4 regions of the Streptomyces sp. NPDC102406 genome follow, and region 1 is predicted to be linked to each of the others. Evidence: riboswitches for the same ligand, from Rfam matches in the RefSeq annotation. Region 1 holds a riboswitch; each other region holds the start of a gene.
What was found. Region 1 has a riboswitch for cyclic di-AMP ahead of ACIRF8_RS14085 (M23 family metallopeptidase). Riboswitches for the same ligand answer to the same signal wherever they lie in the genome.

Region 1 (3,201 bases):
CCCTCGAAGTGCCCGTCTCCCGGCTCCCCAAGGGCCTCGCCCTCCTCGCCGACGCCCTGCGCGCGCCCGCCTTCTCCGACAGCGAGATCGAGCGCCTCGTGCGCAACCGTCTGGACGAGATCCCGCACGAGAGCGCCAACCCGGCACGGCGCGCCGCCAAGGAGCTGTCCAGGCAGCTCTTCCCGGCCGACTCGCGCATGTCGCGCCCGCGGCAGGGCACCGAGGAGACGGTCGCCGCCATCGACGCGGCGGCCGTACGCGCCTTCTACGAGAAGCACGTACGCCCCGCCACCGGCACGGTCGTCGTCGTGGGCGACCTGACCGGCACCGACCTCGACGCGCTGCTCGCGGACACGCTCGGCGCCTGGACCGGCGACACCGCGCAGCCGCGCCCGGTGCCGCCGGTCACCGCCGACGACACGGGCCGTGTCATCGTCGTGGACCGCCCCGGAGCGGTCCAGACGCAGTTGCTGATCGGCCGGATCGGACCCGACCGGCACGACCGCGTGTGGGCCGCGCAGATCCTCGGCACGTACTGCCTCGGCGGCACGCTCACCTCGCGCCTGGACCGCGTCCTGCGCGAGGAGAAGGGCTACACCTACGGTGTGCGGTCCTTCGCCCAGGTGCTGCGGTCGGCGCCCGACGGGACGGGCGCCGCGATGCTCGCCATCAGCGGCTCCGTGGACACCCCGAACACCGGTCCGGCCCTTGAAGACCTCTGGAAGGTGCTGCGCACGCTGGCAGCCGAGGGCCTCACGGACGCCGAGCGGGACACCGCCGTGCAGAACCTGGTGGGCGTGGCCCCGCTCAAGTACGAGACCGCGGCGGCCGTCGCGGGCACCCTCGCCGACCAGGTCGAACAGCACCTGCCGGACGACTTCCAGGCGCGCCTGTACCGGCAGCTCACGGAGACGGGCACCGTGGAGGCCACCGCGGCCGTCGTGAACGCCTTCCCCGCGGACCGCCTGGTGACGATCCTGGTGGGCGACGCCGCGCAGATCGAGGAGCCCGTCAAGGCCCTCGGCATCGGCGAGGTGACCGTCGTCACGGGCTGACCCCGTCCCGCAGGCGCGGGAAGCACGCCGCACGAAGCCCCGGTGGACACGGTCCTCACCGGGGCTTCGTGGTGTCGCTCACGTCCGTCCTTGATCGACGATGGAGCGCTTATGTCCGAATTAGGGCGGAGGTTGCCTGTCTGCTCTGTGGCATGCGCTACAAAAGCCGGGATCCGTTTGTTGATTAAAAGATGTCCCGCTTAGCGTCGGTCCGGCTGTCCGCCAGACACGCGTCGCGCCCGCGACATCGGACAGTCATCGCCGAGTCCCCCACGGCGCGAGCCAGGGGAGCCGGGGACCCATCGCAGTCCCTGGGGTGAATCGGACGCTCTTCCCCTGGGGGAGAGGGCCCGTAGGAGACCTTCCTGCTCCGAACCCGTCAGCTAACCCGGTAGGCGAGAGGGAAGGAAAGGACCAGCCACTTCATGGCGTTCACCCGTGCCACCGGGAAGCACCGTCGTCCGAGTCGCCTCACGCGTACCACCGCGCACGTCGCGGGTGTCGCGGCGCTCACCACGACCGGTGTCATCGGCGGCCTCGCCGCCCCCGCGCTCGCCGCCGACACCGCGGCCGCCGACCAGAACGGCCTGACCCAGGCCATCGCCATCGGCGACTCCCTGGCCGACCAGATCGACGCCCAGGCCGCCGCGCAGAAGAAGGCCGCCGACAAGGCCGCCGCGGAGGCGAAGGCAAAGGCGAAGGCCGAGGCCGAGGCCCAAAAGAGGGCCGAGGAGGCCAAGCGCGAGGCCGAGGCGAAGGCCGCGAAGGAGCGCGAGGCCAGGGAGCGCGCCGCCCGTGAGGCCGAGCGCAAGCGCCTCAACAGCTTCGTCGCGCCGATCTCCGGCTCCTACGTCTCCACCGGCTACCAGGCGAGCAGCGGCCTGTGGTCCTCCGGCAGCCACACCGGCATCGACTTCCACGCGGCCAGCGGCACGTCCGTGCACGCCGTCGGCTCGGGCACCGTCGTCGAGGCCGGCTGGGGCGGTGCCTACGGCAACAACATCGTGATCAAGATGAATGACGGTACATACACCCAGTACGGTCACCTGTCGTCCATCGGCGTCTCCATCGGCCAGGCCGTCACCCCCGGCCAGCAGATAGGCCTCTCCGGCGCCACCGGCAACGTCACGGGCCCGCACCTCCACTTCGAGGCCCGCACGTCGCCCGACTACGGCTCGGACATGGACCCCGTCGCGTACCTGCGCTCGCACGGCGTGAACGTCTGATACGCGTCCTTCGCCCGCGCGGCACCCTGTGAAAGCCCCGGCTCATCGAGCCGGGGCTTTCACGTGCGCAAGGCGTTCCTGGCCAAAAAATATCCATGGATTCCGGCCCGGCGTCGGAAATGCGGGAACGGTGGAATAGAGTCACGGGGCGAGCGCGTCGAAGAGGCGTCATTCGCGCTGGCACAAGCGTCGATCGACCGCGTTTCGCGGGGATTAAGGCGGAGGTCGGGTCATGCGTATTCCCGCGCACTCGGTATGCACGGCGATCCGCGACGACATCGTCGCGGGGGTCTACGAGCGCGGCGGCAGACTCACCGAGGAACTGCTCGCGCGCCGCTACGGGGTCTCGCGCGTCCCGGTCCGCGAGGCGCTGCGCACCCTGGAGGCCGAGGGCTTCGTCGTCACGCGGCGGCACGCGGGCGCGTGCGTGGCCGAGCCCACCGGCCAGGAGGCCGCGGACCTCCTGGAGGTCCGCATGCTGCTGGAGCCGCTGAGCGCCGCGCGCGCCGCGCAGCGCCGCACCGAGGCCCACCTCAAAGTCCTGCGAGGCCTGGTCAGGCTGGGTCAGGAGCGCGCCAGGCGCGGTCAGAACGAGGACCTGCGCTCACTGGGCGGCTGGTTCCACGAGACCCTCGCGCAGGCCTCCGGCAGCCCCGGTCTGATCACCCTGCTCACCCAGCTCCGGCACAAGATCGCCTGGATGTACACGGTGGAGACGCCGGCCCAGCCGGCCGAGTCCTGGGCCGAGCACGGCGCCATCGTGGACGCGGTGGTCCGCGGCGACGCCGAGCGCGCCCGCGCCCTGACCGCCCTGCACGCCGAGCGCGCCTCGGTCGCCCATCGGCTGCGGGTGCCGCGCGCGGGTGAGCGTGTGAGGACTTCGCAACACGCAGTAAACACGGCGGGGCTCCGGCATTAAC
Region 2 (3,201 bases), on a different contig from region 1:
GTTGAGGCCGGAGAGCTGCTCGGCCGTGCGCGGCACCTCGTCGCGGTGCGCGTCCGGCACGGCCATGGTGGAGACCGTGTCCAGCAGGGCGGTGGGGGAGATGGTGTTGCCTGCCGTGTTGGCAGTGGTGTCGGCCTGCGCCGCCGGGGCCACGATCGCCGTGGTGCCGACGGCGAGCAGGACAGCGGTGAGGGCTCGTCGAGTTGAGATCATGCACGGCATAACGGCGCGGACGACGCGGCGGATACGGGATGACGACGCGCCCCACTCGACAGGTGTACCCGGGGGGACAGTGGTGCGGTCGGGAAGCGATTCGCTTTCCCCGTCCACGATGGCGTAGTGTTGCATTCATCGACGCGGGGTGGAGCAGCTCGGTAGCTCGCTGGGCTCATAACCCAGAGGTCGCAGGTTCAAATCCTGTCCCCGCTACTGAAGGCCGAGGCCGGAATCTTTCGAGATTCCGGCCTCGTTCTGTTGATGGGCCCTGACTCGGACGGAGCAACAGCGCTCGCCCCCCGGCCTCCTGCACGGGAACCCTTGGACAGACGCCGGAATCCGGGCGCTGACGTGGCAGGAGACGACTGGTGGGGCAGCGAGGAGGGCGGCACCGACACGGGGCGGACACCATCGGCACCCGTGCCTTCCTCCGGGTGCTGCCCCTGCTGCTGATCGCCGGCGGCGCGGTCTACGAGTACTGCACCCCGTCCGGGTTCGCCGGCTCGCCCCTCTTCAGCGCCGCGCCCCTGGTCGTGGCCCCGTTCTTCTCGCTGGGCAGCACGATCACCGCCGGGGCCCTCTCGATCGCCGCGATCGTCGCCGTGCACCTCAGATACGAGAACGGGTTCAACGCCGGGGTCTACACCGAGATGGCCACCGTGGCCACGGTCTGCGTCCTGGCCGCGTTCATCAACCGGATCAAGCGCCGCAGCGACGAACAGCTCGCCTCCGCGCGGCAGATCGCGGAGGCGGCCCAGCTCGCGGTGTTGCCGGAACCGGCCGGGCGGATCGGGGGCCTGGCCGTCGCGGCCCGGTACGAGGCGGCGCAGGCCGACGCGTTCATCGGCGGTGACCTGTACGCGGTGCAGGACACCCCGCACGGGGTGCGGTTCGTCGTCGGGGACGTACGCGGCAAGGGCATGGGCGCGGTCGCCGCCGTGGCCGTCGTCATCGGCGCCTTCCGAGAGGCGGCCGAGCAGGAGGGCAGCCTGGAGGCGGTCGCGCAGCGACTGGAGCGGGCGCTCGCCAGGGAGGGCAGCCGACGGCGGGGCATCGACGACTTCGAGGGGTTCACCACCGCCGTGCTCGCCGAGATCCCGCACGGCGGCCACCTCGTACGCGTCCTCAACCGCGGTCACCCCGAGCCGGTCGTGCTGCACGGCGACGGCACGGTCCAGATGATCAGGTCCGTGGAGGCGGCGCTGCCGCTCGGCCTCGGGGAGCTCGGCTCCTGGCCGGACCGGGCGACCGAGGCCCCGTTCCCGTCCGCCGCGACGCTGCTGCTCTACACCGACGGGCTCTCCGAGGCGCGGGACGCGGAGGGCGTCTTCTACGACCCCGCGGCCAGGCTCGCGGGGCGGGTCTTCCCGGGGCCCGAGGAACTTCTCGCGACGCTGGCCGAAGAAGTACGCCTGCACACCGGGGGCGGTGCCAGTGACGACATGGCCCTGCTCGCCGTGCGCCGCTCTTGATCAACATTACGAGGGGTGATCGAACCGCACCACAGCGCATAACAATTGACACTACGTCAGAAAATGGCGTGTTTGCCGTGCGTCGAAACCGTCGGTCAACTCGACCTGCTTCGACCACCGATGACCGTTAAGTCCTGGCCAGAGACGTGAACGATCAGTGGGAACAGCTTGGAATTACTGTCGGCTGTCTATTAACGTTCGATAACGCAGCGCGGTCGTCCCAGCCGTCACAAGAGACGGCTCCGTGCGCACACGCTCAATCCCGCAAGGGAGCCGGGGAACCACTAACTTGGGGTGAATCAGGCATCGTTCCGTCGCTTTCCGGGCGCCGGACCGTGCTCGTAGGAGACCTTCCTGCTCCGAACCCGTCAGCTAACCCGGTAGGCGAGAGGAAGGAAAGGAGAGCGCCCCCGTGGCGTCGAACCGTCCTGCCCCCGAGTTCTCCGGGTTCTCCGCCGACTCCGCCGATGGCGGCCTCGGTGTCGAGCGGGAGAGCTGGGAGGAGTGGAACCCCACCGAGGAGTCCGTCCGTCCCGTCCGCGGCCGGCACCGCGTGGCCCGCCAGCGCGGCGGACTCGCGCGCAGCTCCACGGTCCTGGGCGTCGGCGTGATCGCCGCCGTCGGCGCGGGCGGCATCGCCACCGCGCAGGGCGGCAAGCCCGCCGTCCACCTCTCCATGCCCGACCTGTCGGCCGTCAAGGACTCGCTGCCCGAGGCCGCGTCGCTGCCCGGCGTGGGCGCGCTCATATCCGACGGCCCCGGCTCCGGCTCCTCCGGCGCCACGACCGCCGCCGCCCCGCTGACCAGCGTCGGCACCGGGCAGTCGGGCGCCGGAGAGGCGCTGCGGGCCCGCATCATGCAGCAGGCCGAGACGCAGGCGGACGCCGCCGACGCCAAGGCGCAGGCCGCGGCCGAGGAGGCCGCGGCGCAGAAGGCCGCCGCCGACGCCAAGGCGAAGCGGGAGAAGGCCGAGGCCGACGCCGCCGCCGAGAAGAAGAAGGCGGAGGAAGAGGCCAAGAAGAAGGCCGAGGCCGAGCGCCTCGCCAAGCTGGCCAAGAGCTTCAAGCTCCCCGTCGCCTCGTACACGCTCACCGGCACCTTCGGGCAGCCCGGCTCCATGTGGTCCTCCGGCTACCACACGGGCCTCGACTTCGCGGCCTCCACCGGTACGCCGATCTACGCGATCCACGGCGGCACCGTCACCGAGGCCGGCTGGGCGGGCGCGTACGGCTACCGCACGGTGCTCACCCTGGACGACGGCACCGAGCTGTGGTTCTGCCACCAGTCCTCGATGAACGTCAGCGTCGGTCAGAAGGTCAGCACCGGCGACGTCATCGGCCGCGTCGGCGCCACCGGCAACGTCACGGGCGCCCATCTCCATCTGGAGGTCCACCCCGGCGGGGACGCCACCGGCGTCGACCCGGCGGCCTGGCTGCGCGACAAGGGCCTCACTCCCTGATCTCGTCGGCCTACGAGTCCCCCCTCGACGCCCGGTGAAACACCCCCGCGGAAC
Region 3 (3,201 bases), on a different contig from region 1:
CAACCGGCACCACTTCCGCCACCCCTGTCGCGTGCTGCATCAGTCTCGCGAAAGGCAACCGCATGCTCTCCGGGAACGGTCGACACCGTCGCCCCCGTCAGGCCCCTGCTCTCGTCGTCGCCGCCGGCGTCACCGGCAGCGCCATCGCGATCCCGCTGCTCGCCGCGACCAGCGCGAACGCCGCCTCCACCGCCACCTGGGACAAGCTCGCCGAGTGCGAGTCCGGCGGCCAGTGGAGCCTGGACGCGGGCAACGGCTACTACGGCGGACTCCAGTTCTCGCAGGAGATGTGGGAACGGTACGGCGGCCTCGACTTCGCCCCGCGCGCGGACGAGGCCAGCCGCTCGCAGCAGATAGCCGTCGCCGAGAAGGTCCTCGCCGCGAAGGGGCCCACGGCCTGGCCGAGTTGCTCGATCGTGGCGGGCCTCACCAAGGGTGACGAGTCCGCCGATGTCGACCCGGGGGTCAGCGCCTCCCCGAAGCCGTCCGGCTCGGTCGGCACGGGAGAGAAGAATCACGACGGGTCCGACACGACGGACACCGCTGACACATCCGACACCTCCGACACGCCCGACTCCGCCAGTTCTTCTGGTTCTTCCGGTTCTTCTGGTTCGGCGGATTCATCCGATGCTTCCGACGCTCCGTCATCTGACGCCTCCGAGGGCGCGTCCTCCGGCGACAAGGGGAGCGGCGCTACGGGCGACAAGGCGGAGGAAAAGGCGGGCGGCGGAGCGTCCGGCGAGGTCGCGGGCGGTGCGGACGCCGGATCGGGCGAGTCGGGCCGCTCCGACTCCGCCGACTCCTCGGACCCGGCGGACGGCGCCGACCCCTCCGATCTCTCTGGCCCCTCCGCGTCCCCCACGGCCTCCGACGACTCCCTCACGGGCGGCCGTCACCGGGGCGACCGCGCGGCGGACGAGACGTCCGCGTCCCGTGCGGGTGAGGGGCGTCACGCCTCCCGTGAGGCGGACCGCGCCGGGGGGACGTACACGGTCCGCTCCGGCGACAACCTGTGGGACATCGCGGACGCTCACGACGTCCGCGGCGGGTGGGATGCGCTCTATGACCTGAACAAGAAGACGGTCGGCACCGACCCCGGCCTCATCCTGCCTGGTCAGAGTCTGGATCTCGGGCTCGAACCGGCCGAGAAATAGCGGGAATTCAGTGCTGGTTGGGGCCCGTATGTCCGCTTTTGCGAGAGTGAGACATGAGTCTCAAAGACCCTGATCGTCTTTGAAATCGGGCGGATCGACTGCTTACGGTCGTGACCGCTCGCCACAGCGGGCCCCGACGGACGTCACGCCGAATCCTGCCAACGTCCGTACGGGAACAGTCGACGCGTCAGCGCCGTAGGCAGGAGCGGGGGACCCAAGGTAAGTGCCGGTCCGCCGGCTTGGGGTTAAGCCGCGCACTAGGTTGCGCGGCCGGACACTCACTGGTCCGAACCCGACAGCTCACCTCGTAGGCGTCGGTGAGGGGATCTCTCCATGCTGTTTTCCAGCAAGGGCAAGCACCGCCGCCCGACCAAGGCTGTCCGCGTCGCCACGCTCGCCGGCGTCGCCGGTGCCGCCGTCGCCGTCCCGCTGATGGGTGCCACGGGCGCCTCCGCCGCCTCCACCTCCGAGTGGGACCAGGTCGCGGCCTGCGAGTCCGGTGGCAACTGGTCCATCAACACGGGCAACGGCTACTACGGCGGCCTCCAGTTCTCGTCCTCCACGTGGGCCGCGTACGGCGGCACCGCCTACGCGTCCTCCGCCGACCAGGCGTCCAAGGCGCAGCAGATATCGGTCGCCGAGAAGGTTCTCGCCTCGCAGGGCAAGGGTGCCTGGCCGAGCTGCGGTGTGGGCCTGTCCGGCGCCTCCACCGGCAACTCCGCTCCGGCCGACTCGTCCCCGCAGCAGCAGGCGCAGCCGCAGCAGCAGGAGCGCTCCGACTCCTCCACGACGACCCGCTCGCAGCAGCGTCAGCAGCCGCAGCAGCAGGCGCAGCCCCAGCAGGCGCAGCCGCAGCCGAAGAAGGAGACCGTGACCACCCCGACCGGCAAGAAGGTCGAGAAGGGTGACGGCGAGTACAAGGTGAAGTCCGGCGACACGCTCAGCAAGATCGCCGAGGCGCACGGCACCAACTGGCAGAAGGTGTTCGAGCTCAACAAGGACATCGTCGCCGACGCCGACCTGATCTACCCGGGTCAGCAGCTCCACCTCAAGTAGAGAACCCCTCGTAGTCACGGACCCGGCATCGGCGGACGCCGGGTCCAGGGCCGCTCACTTCGGCGACCTCCGTCCCGGCTTCCGGGACGGAGGTCGCCGTCTTTGTTCCGTTAGGAAACATTTCGCTATCGGCGTTGTCCACAAGACGGTCGGTCGGCTGGCCGATGCCTCGGAGCCGGTTACGCTCAGGGGTGCGGGATCAGTTATCCAAGCAGCCGCCCGCACCACTGCGTCACATCCCAGAAGGAGATGCTCGTGCCGTCCATCGACGTCGTCGTAGCCCGGGAAATCCTGGACTCCCGAGGCAACCCCACGGTCGAGGTCGAGGTCGGCCTCGACGACGGCAGCACCGGCCGTGCTGCTGTTCCGTCCGGTGCCTCCACCGGTGCCTTCGAGGCCATCGAACTCCGTGACGGTGACCCCAACCGTTACCAGGGCAAGGGCGTCGAGAAGGCCGTTCTCGCCGTCATCGAGCAGATCGGCCCGGAGCTCGTCGGCTACGACGCCACCGAGCAGCGCCTCATCGACCAGGCGATGTTCGACCTGGACGCCACCGACAACAAGGGCTCGCTCGGCGCCAACGCGATCCTGGGCGTCTCCCTCGCCGTCGCGCACGCCGCGTCCGAGGCCAGCGACCTGCCGCTCTTCCGCTACCTCGGCGGTCCGAACGCGCACCTGCTGCCCGTCCCGATGATGAACATCCTGAACGGTGGGTCGCACGCCGACTCCAACGTCGACATCCAGGAGTTCATGATCGCCCCGATCGGCGCGGAGTCCTTCTCCGAGGCCCTGCGCTGGGGCACCGAGGTCTACCACACCCTCAAGAAGGTGCTGAAGACCAAGGGCCTGTCCACCGGCCTCGGCGACGAGGGCGGCTTCGCCCCGAACCTGGAGTCGAACCGCGCCGCCCTCGACCTCATCCTCGAGGCGATCAAGGAGGCCGGTTACATCCCCGGCCAGCAGGTCGCCCTCGCCCTCGACGTCGCCGCCT
Region 4 (3,201 bases), on a different contig from region 1:
CGTGCCGTCGTAGTAGATGGACTCCTCGCGGACGTACGCCCCCGGCTTCGGCGCGTGGATCATCATGCCGTCGCCGAGGTAGAGGCCGACATGGCTGATGTCGTCGTAGAAGAAGACCAGGTCACCGGGTTGGATGGCGGAGAGCGGGACGGTCGTGCCGAACTCGACCTGGTCCCACGTGGTGCGCGGCAGCGTGATGCCGGCCGCCTTCCACGCCGCCTGGGTGAGCCCCGAGCAGTCGTAGGAGCCGGGGCCCGTGGCGCCCCACACGTACGGCTTGCCCTCCTGTGCCTTGGCGAACGCGAGCGCCTTCGCGGCCTTGGCGGCGTAGCCGGAGGAGGTACCGGACGAACCGGAACCCGTCCCTGAACCCGTCCCCGAGCCGGATCCCGCACCGGCACCCGAGCCGGACCCTGCCCCCGAACCGGAGCCGTCCCCCTGCCGGGCCGCCTCCTCGGCCGCCTTCCGCTTCCGGTCCTCCTCGGCCTTCTGCCGCTCGGCGAGGTCGGCGGCCTTCTTGCGGGCCGCCTGCTCCTTCTTCTTCTCGATCGCCGCGAGCCGCTGCTTCTCCTCGGCGGTCAGCTCGGACAGCAGCTCACGCGCGTCGGACAGCTTCGTCTGCACGTCGTGCTTGGAGGTCTTCAGCTCGGTCTGGGAGGAGGTGAGCTGCTGAAGGTTCTCCTGGGCCAGGCTGCGCTTCTTCGCGGTCGCGCGCTGCTGCTCCTGGTAGTCGTCGACCGCCTTCTTCTGGCTCGCCGTCATCCGGCTCAGCAGCCGGTCCTGCGCGAAGTAGTCCTCTGGGTCGTCCGCGAGGAACATCGTCGCCGTGTCGCTCATCCCGCCCGTGCGGTACTGCTCGGCGGCGAACCGGCCCAGCTCCTGGCGGGCCGTGTTCATCTTCTCGGTGCGCCGCGCGATGTCGTCGAGAAGCCGGTCGACCTGCTTCTTCTTGCTGTCGGTCTGCTCCTTGGCGGAGTTGTACTTCTGCGTGGCGACCTCGGCCTGCCGGTACAGACTGTCGACCTTCTTCTGCACCTCCTCCAGGCTCGGCCTGGTCGGCTGCGCGGGCGCGGCCTGGGCCGTCTGCGACAGGAGGGCGACCGACGTGAGGGCGGCGGTCGTGATCCCGACCGCGGGAGTGGTGCGAAGGCCGCCCGTCATACGGGAGCGGCTGCGCGGCTTGCGGTGCGACGCCAAGGGAGGCGACTCCTTCCGTGCTCCGCCTACCGGGTTAGCTGACGGGTTCGGGCATACGGAAGGCTGCCCTACGGCCGACGGGTCGTCGGGCCGATTCACCCCAAGATCGGTTGGGTCCCCGGTTCCCTGCCTCACGGCGTACGGGACTCGGCGGGGGCTGTCCGTTCGCCGCGGTGCTCGCGGTCGGGGGGACGGACCGCCCGCGCAGCACCGTAGCCACTCGTGTTGCCGCTGTGAAGGTTGATGTTCGATATGCCCGATACATTTTCGTGACCTTGGCGACAGTGCCGTGCGGTGTCGCGAAGGTGGGGGCGGGGTGTCAGTGGGGCGCCCTAGACTCGTAAGGCGATGAGCAGCCTCTTTGACGACAGCTTCCTGGCGGACCTCCAGAACCGGACGGAGGAGCCCCCGCCGCCCGACGGCGAGCACGAGGAACCGGCTCCGGAGCCGATCCCGGACGACCTGTTCGGCGGGAAGTTCGACGTGCCCCCGGCCAGGGACGCGTACTACCGCGACGGGGCGCCGCGCCCTGCCCTGGACCCGGCGGCCCTCCTCGACGGGCTGAACGAGAACCAGCGGGCGGCCGTCGTGCACGGAGGCTCCCCCCTGCTCATCGTCGCGGGCGCCGGTTCCGGCAAGACCCGCGTCCTCACCCACCGCATCGCCTATCTCCTCGCCGAGCGCGGCGTGCACCCCGGCCAGATCCTCGCGATCACCTTCACGAACAAGGCCGCGGGCGAGATGAAGGAGCGCGTCGAGGCCCTCGTCGGCCCGCGGGCGAACGCGATGTGGGTCTCCACCTTCCACAGCGCGTGCGTGCGCATCCTGCGCCGGGAGTCCAAGAAGCTCGGCTTCACGTCGTCGTTCTCGATCTACGACGCCGCCGACAGCAAGCGGCTCATGGCCCTGGTCTGCCGCGACCTGGAGCTCGACCCGAAGAAGTTCCCGCCGAAGTCCTTCAGCGCCAAGATCTCGAATCTGAAGAACGAACTGATCGACGAGGAGGACTTCGCCAAGACGGCCGCCGACGGCTTCGAGAAGTCCGTCGCGCAGGCCTACGCGATGTACCAGTCGCGGCTGCGCGAGGCCAACGCCCTCGACTTCGACGACCTGATCATGACGACGGTCAACCTGCTGCGCGCCTTCCCCGACGTCGCCGAGCACTACCGCCGCCGCTTCCGGCACGTCCTCGTCGACGAGTACCAGGACACCAACCACGCGCAGTACGCGCTGGTGCGCGAGCTCGTCGGACCGGCCAAGGACGCGGAGGGCCACGACGCCGACCCGGCCGAGCTGTGCGTCGTCGGCGACGCCGACCAGTCCATCTACGCGTTCCGCGGCGCCACCATCCGTAACATCCTCCAGTTCGAGGAGGACTACACGGACGCGACGACGATCCTCCTGGAGCAGAACTACCGCTCCACGCAGACGATCCTCAGCGCGGCCAACGCGGTCATCGAGCGCAACGAGTCGCGCCGCCCCAAGAACCTGTGGACGAACGCGGGCGCGGGCTCCCAGATCACCGGCTACGTCGCGGACACCGAGCACGACGAGGCCCAGTTCGTCGCCGAGGAGATCGACCGCCTCACCGACGCCGGCGAGGCGAAGGCGGGTGACGTCGCCGTCTTCTACCGGACGAACGCGCAGTCCCGTGTCTTCGAAGAGATCTTCATCCGCGTCGGTCTGCCCTACAAGGTCGTCGGCGGCGTCCGCTTCTACGAGCGCAAGGAGGTCAGGGACGTCCTCGCCTACCTCCGGGTCCTGTCGAACCCGGAGGACTCCGTCCCCCTGCGCCGCATCCTGAACGTGCCCAAGCGCGGCATCGGCGACCGCGCCGAAGCCATGATCGACGCCCTCGCCCAGCGCGAGAAGATCTCCTTCCCGCAGGCGCTGCGCCGCGTCGACGAGGCGTACGGCATGGCGGCCCGCTCCACGAACGCGGTGAAGCGGTTCAACACCCTCATGGAGGACCTGCGGACCATCGTCGAGTCGGGCGCCGGACCG

Region 2: it holds a riboswitch for cyclic di-AMP, as region 1 does, so the genes downstream of both, ACIRF8_RS25860 (M23 family metallopeptidase) here and ACIRF8_RS14085 (M23 family metallopeptidase) in region 1, are expected to answer to the same signal.
Region 3: it holds a riboswitch for cyclic di-AMP, as region 1 does, so the genes downstream of both, ACIRF8_RS28415 (transglycosylase family protein) here and ACIRF8_RS14085 (M23 family metallopeptidase) in region 1, are expected to answer to the same signal.
Region 4: it holds a riboswitch for cyclic di-AMP, as region 1 does, so the genes downstream of both, ACIRF8_RS21375 (NlpC/P60 family protein) here and ACIRF8_RS14085 (M23 family metallopeptidase) in region 1, are expected to answer to the same signal.

The regions. Positions count from the first base shown of each region.
Region 1 is NZ_JBIWKP010000003.1:109,135-112,335, forward strand. Features, by position in the region: gene ACIRF8_RS14080 (M16 family metallopeptidase) at 1-1,055, shown strand, start outside; cyclic di-AMP (ydaO/yuaA leader) riboswitch at 1,305-1,468, shown strand; gene ACIRF8_RS14085 (M23 family metallopeptidase) at 1,481-2,281, shown strand; gene ACIRF8_RS14090 (GntR family transcriptional regulator) at 2,514-3,200, shown strand.
Region 2 is NZ_JBIWKP010000006.1:375,011-378,211, forward strand. Features, by position in the region: gene ACIRF8_RS25845 (hypothetical protein) at 1-213, opposite strand, end outside; tRNA gene ACIRF8_RS25850 (tRNA-Met) at 356-429, shown strand; gene ACIRF8_RS25855 (PP2C family protein-serine/threonine phosphatase) at 585-1,688, shown strand; cyclic di-AMP (ydaO/yuaA leader) riboswitch at 1,932-2,089, shown strand; gene ACIRF8_RS25860 (M23 family metallopeptidase) at 2,101-3,147, shown strand.
Region 3 is NZ_JBIWKP010000008.1:206,352-209,552, forward strand. Features, by position in the region: gene ACIRF8_RS28410 (transglycosylase family protein) at 63-1,154, shown strand; cyclic di-AMP (ydaO/yuaA leader) riboswitch at 1,291-1,483, shown strand; gene ACIRF8_RS28415 (transglycosylase family protein) at 1,488-2,210, shown strand; gene eno (phosphopyruvate hydratase) at 2,466-3,201, shown strand, end outside.
Region 4 is NZ_JBIWKP010000005.1:43,742-46,942, forward strand. Features, by position in the region: gene ACIRF8_RS21375 (NlpC/P60 family protein) at 1-1,197, opposite strand, end outside; cyclic di-AMP (ydaO/yuaA leader) riboswitch at 1,206-1,360, opposite strand; gene pcrA (DNA helicase PcrA) at 1,546-3,201, shown strand, end outside.